Gemmata palustris: one gene and its partner. The protein of the gene in region 1 interacts with the protein of each later gene in a pairwise test. Links are inferred from orthologs where the notes say so. Each region holds a gene or a part of one and is shown on either strand. Other genes may lie near its edges.

Region 1 (3,129 bases):
GTGGGTGCGGTTCCCGTCGGCGACCACGATCACGCTCGCGCCCATTTCGGGTACGTCCGCGTAGGGGAAGCCGGCCATCAGGCTCACCGAAAGGATGCCCGGCTGTTTCTCCATCTCGCGGGCCATGCGCATGAGCCCGGCCATCGGCTCGCGGCTTGTGTCCTGGCCCAGCAGGTTCAGGAGCATCGGCGGTTTGGCGACGTGGCACACCGGGTGCACTTCGCCTTTCACGGCCCGCGCGAGCAGTTCGGCCGCAACCAAGCCGCGCTGCCGTTGATCGACGTGCGGGTACGTCTGGTAACCAACCAGGATGTTTGCGGTTTCGGCCATTTGTGGCGAAACGTTCCCGTGGAAATCGAGCGTCACCGCGATCGGTACGTTCGGCCCGAGTGCGGCCCGAATTCGGCGAAGGATTTCTGCGTCCGCGTCCGGGTGCTTGGGGGTGACCATTGCGCCGTGCAGCGCGAGCAGCACGCCATCTGCTCGTGCGAGCTTGCAACCAGTCGCCAGTGCGTCCGTGAAGTGGTTGAAGAATTCGTCCGTAACAGGCCCGGCCGGAGTCGCCCACGCCATCGCGACCGGCACGAGGTCGTAACCGAATTTGGCCCCACCTTCGATGAACCCGCCGACTTCGTGGTGCGCGTCCTGCCAGATGGGAACCACCGTGTCGCCGTAGGTCAGGCTGCCGTCGCGGAACCGTTGGAGGTCCGTCGGGAGCGGGGCGAAGGTGTTCGACTCGTGCATGAACCCGCCGATGGCGATTCGCATGGAGGCGCTGGGGTGGGAGGAGTCACGGGCTTCCGCCCGGTACGGCTTGAACGACGGCCCTATTTGTGGGGCGCGAAGAGCAATGTATTCTCTTCACCGCGGAACGGCCGGCGTTTGTCGCGGCAGCGGGAACCCGCGCTCTCGTCTCTCCTGTGATTTCCATAACAACGAGAATTCGTATTCTTATCTGTGGGCGGAGTGGTCCGTCCCAATCTCCAAATTAAGAGGTGTTACCGTGTCCGTGAACGTGGCGGTTGTCGGTGCGACGGGTGCCGTTGGCGACCTGATTCGGAAGGTGCTCGCGGAGCGCAACTTCCCGATCAAGTCGATCAAATTCCTGGCTTCCGAGAAAAGCGCTGGTAAATCCGTCGAGTTCGCGGGGAAACAGTACACCGTCGAACCGATCCGCGCCGAGGCGTTCGCGGGCGTGCAGATCGTGCTCAGTAGCACGCCAGGTTCGGTGAGCAAGGAGTATTCACCGATCGCGGCGAAGGCCGGGGCGATCGTGGTGGACAACTCCTCCGCGTGGCGCATGGACCCGGACTGCCCGCTCGTGGTGCCGGAGGTGAACGCGGACCAGCTCCACCACATCAAGAAGGGCATCGTCGCGAACCCGAACTGCGTCGCGATCCCGCTGTGCGTGGCGCTCAAGCCGCTGCACGACCTCGCGCAAGTGCGGCGCATCGTCGTGGCGACGTACCAATCGTCTTCGGGCAAGGGCGCGAAGGGACTGTTGGACTTCAACGCGCAGCTCAGCGCGTGGGCCGCGGGCAAGCCCGTGCCGGCGCCGACGGCGCACCGGGCACAGCTCGCGGGGAACGTCATCACGCTGGACTGGACGCTCGACCCGAACGGCTTCACGGAAGAAGAGAACAAGGTCATCAACGAGACGCAGAAAATCCTGGGCGACGCGACCATCGGCGTGAGCCCGACGTGCGTCCGCGTGCCGGTGAAAGTCGCGCACAGCGAGGCGATCACGGTCGAGTTCGCGCGCCCGCTCTCGGTCGCCGACGCGAAGGCCGCGCTCGCGAACGCGCCCGGCGTGGTGTTCATGGACGAAACGAAGGGCGAGTTCCCGCAACCGCTCCATGCCGAGGGCAGTGACCACACGTTCGTCGGCCGCGTGCGCCAGGACCCGAGCAACCCGAACGCGCTGTGCCTGTGGGTCGTGGCCGACAACCTCCGCAAGGGCGCGGCGAGCAACGCCGTGCAGTGTGCGGAGGAGTTGGTGAAGCGCGGCATTGTGAAGTGATACCGAACCGGGCGAGTGAGTTACTTCGCAGCAGGCTCGTGGGCACATGTGCGCCCACGAGCCTACTCAACCGTGAGCTGTTGGCACCTGCACGAAACTGATCCAGGCGGTTTGGCATGAGTCAGCAACCCATCGCGGGGCCAGAGGATCTGACCCCGCTTGAGCGGCGATACCTTCAAAATTTGTGGGATTATTGCAAATCGTCACCAACTCTCGCCATGATTTACGCGAAGTCGTGGCGAAACACCTGCGTACTGCTGCTGATCACCGGCCTAGTAATTGCGGCCGGTTTGCTGTGGGAAAGTCCCTTTGCTGCCTGGTTTATTGGTGGAATTACGACTGGCGCTTTGCTCCGCGATTTGGGTTACTTTCGACAAACGATACGATTGTGGCGAGCGACCGAAACCATCATTGACCGCCAGAAACTCGACGAGTTAGTCGCTGACCCGCCCGATGCCAACTACTCATGACGGTTCGCAACCTCAAACTCACCATCCGCTACGACGGGACGGACTTCTTTGGCTGGCAAACGCAGCCCGGCCAGCGCACGGTGCAAGAAACGATCGAAAAGGCCATCAGCGAAATCACCCGCGAGAGCCGCGTGCGCGTGAACTGCAGCGGGCGCACGGATTCCGGCGTTCACGCCGTCGGGCAAGTCGCCAACGTTTACACCGTGTCGCGGTTAAGTTGTGAGACGCTCCTCAAAGCGATCAACGCGAAACTCCCGAACGATGTGAGCGTTCGCGAGGTGATCGAGGCGCCCCAGAGCTTCTGTGCGAACAAGGACGCCGTGCGGAAAATGTACCGCTACGTCGTTCAGGACGGGCGGCAGCAAGACCCGTTCTTGCGTAAATACGCCTGGTTCGTCAGGCAAAACCTCGATGCGGAAGTGATGGCGCGTGCCGGGCGGTGTCTGGTCGGGCGCCACGACTTCCGCTGCTTCGAGACGGAGTGGCCGAACCGCCTCACGAGCGTGCGCACCATCACGCACCTGAGCGTGAACCGGTTCGGCGAGTGCATCTGGATCGACGTGGAGGCGAACGGCTTCCTCTATAACATGGTGCGGGCGATCGCGGGCAGTCTGGTGCAGGTCGGGCGCGGGTTCTGGC
Region 2 (3,248 bases), 1.1 Mb from region 1 along the record:
GTTCACGGCCGCGTGCTTGGGGACGTGCGTGAGGAACGTGAGTTGAAACGCCCCGAGGCGCAGCAAGTCCCACACGCGCGGCTGGACCGCGTGGAACGGGAGGTGGATGAACGGTTTCAGAATCGCGTCGAGCGTGCCCGCGCGCCGGGTGACACCGAACACCAGTTGCGTGACGAAGCGGCGGTCCTGGGCCGTAAGGCTCACTTTGCTGAGTGCGTCGTCGATGAGTTCGGCCGCGAACCCGTCGCGCGAGCGCGAGCGGTTCAGCACGTCGGCCGCGACTTGCCGGGCGGTAATCGTCATACCAGCACTTCCGGGCCGAACCGCATGCCCTCAACGATAGGGTACCCGCGCAAGAATTCCTCTGCTGTCATCTTCTTCTTTCCCGCCGGCTGAAGTTCGTGAACTTCCAACACTGAGCGCTCTGCGGAATTCACTTCCCCTCCAACGACGAAGAGGGATTGTGGGAACTTCGCATCCACGAACGATCGGCCGGCGGGTGCTTCCGGGGCGTAACGTACAGGAAATTCGTTTGCCGCGATGACGATCACCCGCATCGGTTCCTTGCCGGGCCGGTGCAAGAACGTGTACGCCGTTGGCCACGGCTGCATCGCGCGGACGTGGCGCTCGATGCCGGCCGCGGGCTTCGTCCAGTCGATCAACCCGAACTCCTTCTTGATCTTCGGGGCCTTCGTCACCAGTGCCGGGTCTTGCTTCACGCCTTCCACCGGCCCACCGGCCGCGTATTTGTGCGTGGCTTCGACGGCCATTTGTGCGCCGAGTATCGAAAGTCGCGCTTCGAGGCTGCCCGTGGTGTCGGTCGGGAGGATGTCGAGCGATTCCTGAAGGATCATGTCGCCGGAGTCGAGGCCGGGCGTCACTTTGATAATGGTCACTCCGGTTTGCGGCTCGCCGCTGAGAATCGCATACGCGACCGGCGCCGCGCCGCGGTACTTCGGCAGTAGTGAGGCGTGAACGTTGATCGTGCCGCGCGTGGGTACAGTCAGCACATCGCGTGAGAGAATCTGACCGTATGCCGCGACGACGAGCAGGTCGGGTTGCGTTCCGCGGAGCAGTTCCAAGCCCTCGGGCGTGTTGATGCTCTCGGGCTGCGCCACGGGAATGTTCGCAGCGCGCGCAATATTCGCCATGCCCTTACCGGTCTGGCGCGTGCTCCCGCGCTTGTTGCCGGCGTCGCGCTCGGGCTGCGTCACCAACCCCACGACGTCACCACCGAACGCCGCGATCAGCGCCTCGAACGTCGGCTCCGCGAACGTCCCCGTTCCCATCATCACTATTCGCATGCAGCACTCCGCGCGCCCCCGCCCTTGTGGGCGGGTGATTCACACTCGACAGAGCCCACCGCCCTTGTGGGCGGGGTTCACCGTTACATCTTTGGTTCCAGGTCCGGCGGTAGGTCGCCCTTCTTCTTGTCCTTCTCGAAGTCCGAAACGAACTTCTCCAGGTCGCGCTGGCTGCGCGAGAGCCCGAGCGAGCCCATTTTGTCGATGAACAGCGTACCCTGAAGGTGGTCGATCTCGTGCTGCCACACGCGCGCCGCGAGGTCGTGGCACACCATCTCGAACTTCTCGCCCTTCAGGTTGTACGCCGCCACGTGTACGGTCTTCGCCCGGCGCACGTTCTGGTACAGCCCCGGGAAACTCAAACACCCCTCGCGGTCGTTCACCGTGCCGCCTTTAGCTTCCAGGATCACCGGATTGATGGCGACCACTTCTTGGTCGGGGCGGTCCGCTTCGCCCGCAAAGTTCATCACGATCATCTGGTAATCGAGCGTGACTTGCGGCGCGGCGAGGCCCAGCCCCTCGCTTCTGTACATCAGTTCCAGCATCTCGGCGGCGGCCTTCTGCACGTCCGCGTCGATGGCGGTAACGGGCCGCGCTTTCACACGGAGCGCCGGGTGCGGGTATCTCGCGATCTTCATTTCACTTCTGCCCAAAGCCTCGGTGCGGGAATGGTAGGTCGATTATAGCAGGCCCGACAGAATTTAGTTGTGGTGCGCGCCCGCACCCGGTGCGGAAAACCGTGGACATCGCCCGGCCGGCGCGGTGTCATGGGCGCCGGTCCCACCCTGAAGGAGCTCCCCATGCCCCGCCTCTTCCTCGCGCTCGGCGCGATAATCGCTCTCGCGAGCGCCGCACGCGCCGCGGACGTTCCCGTGATCCCCGACGTCGAGGGGCAACCGCTCGCGGCGAACGCGGAGCGGCTCGTGAAGGCCCTCGACTTCCTCGGCACCCCGCTCCCCGAAGAAGCCGGCAAGCAACTGGCGAAAGCCATCGAAGACAAGGACGCGAAGAAGGTCCAGGAGGTTCTCGACAAGCGGGTGCTGTTCGCGGTCACGATCAACCCGGAAGCGCGCCTCAAGGTCGCGAAGGGGCCGGGGGACACCATACTTCAGCAGGCCGGGTGGACGCCGGTGCTCGTGAAAGTCATGAACGACAGCACCGTGAAGAAACAGTTGCGCGTCATGAGCGCCCAGGCCGGACCGGTGTACAGCGGCCCGGGCCAGAACGCCAAAAACTCGAAAGACGACCCGAAAATCGTCGAGCGGTTTCTCGGCGCCGAGATATTCAGCGCCCCGCCGATGACCGACACGCTCAGCGGGCTCAAGGTCGAGTACGCGATCGTGCTCCTCTACTCGTCGGAGAGCGGCCGGCGCGAAGCGACCATCGGGTTCGACATCGGGCAGGGCAACCAGGATCTCGGGTTCCGTGGGGAAACGCCGGTGCTGTTCGAGGTGAAACCGGCGGTCGCGGTGAAGGTGAAAGTGACGGACTTCGACGGCAAACCCACGACCGGGCGGTTCCTCATCACGGACGCGAGCGGCCACATCTACCCGCCCCAGGCCAAGCGCCTCGCCCCGGACCTCTTCTTCCAGCGGCAAGTTTACCGGCACGACGGCGGAACGATCTTGCTCCCGCCGGGCAAGTTCCTCGTGCAGTACGGGCGCGGGCCGGAATACGCACTGAAGACGCAAGAGCTGACCGTTCCGTTCGACGGTAAAGGGCTCACGTTCGCCGCGAAGCTCGAACGGTGGATCAACCCGGCCGATTTCGGGTTTTTCAGTGGCGATCACCACATCCACGCGGCCGGCTGCGCCCACTACACGAACCCCACCGAGGGCGTGCTCCCCGAAGACATGTTCCTGCACGTCAAAGGTGAGGGGCTGAACGTCGGCTGCTGCCTGACCTGGGGACCGTGTTACGACTACCAGCGCAAGTTCTTCGAGG

The links.
Region 2: the proteins of J8F10_RS29495 (region 1) and def interact in binary tests that used the Escherichia coli proteins (3 or more experiments, as listed by UniProt). The link is inferred for Gemmata palustris from one-to-one orthologs.

What each region holds. Positions count from the first base shown.
Region 1 is NZ_JAGKQQ010000001.1:7,115,208-7,118,336, forward strand. The notes cover bases 203-3,014. They hold J8F10_RS29495 (aspartate-semialdehyde dehydrogenase), read left to right. Parts: upstream 203-1,009; coding sequence 1,010-2,020; downstream 2,021-3,014. Other genes in these bases: J8F10_RS29490 (M81 family metallopeptidase), read right to left, coding at 203-768; J8F10_RS29500 (hypothetical protein), read left to right, coding at 2,137-2,490; truA (tRNA pseudouridine(38-40) synthase TruA), read left to right, coding at 2,487-3,014. In the rest of the region: more of J8F10_RS29490, read right to left, coding at 1-202; more of truA, read left to right, coding at 3,015-3,129.
Region 2 is NZ_JAGKQQ010000001.1:6,006,235-6,009,482, reverse strand. The notes cover bases 166-3,096. They hold def (peptide deformylase), read right to left. Parts: upstream 1,943-3,096; coding sequence 1,388-1,942; downstream 166-1,387. Other genes in these bases: J8F10_RS24980 (CehA/McbA family metallohydrolase), read left to right, coding at 2,105-3,096; fmt (methionyl-tRNA formyltransferase), read right to left, coding at 300-1,304; J8F10_RS24995 (transcription antitermination factor NusB), read right to left, coding at 166-303. In the rest of the region: more of J8F10_RS24995, read right to left, coding at 1-165; more of J8F10_RS24980, read left to right, coding at 3,097-3,248. UniProt on the Escherichia coli protein: Removes the formyl group from the N-terminal Met of newly synthesized proteins. Requires at least a dipeptide for an efficient rate of reaction. N-terminal L-methionine is a prerequisite for activity but the enzyme has broad specificity at other positions.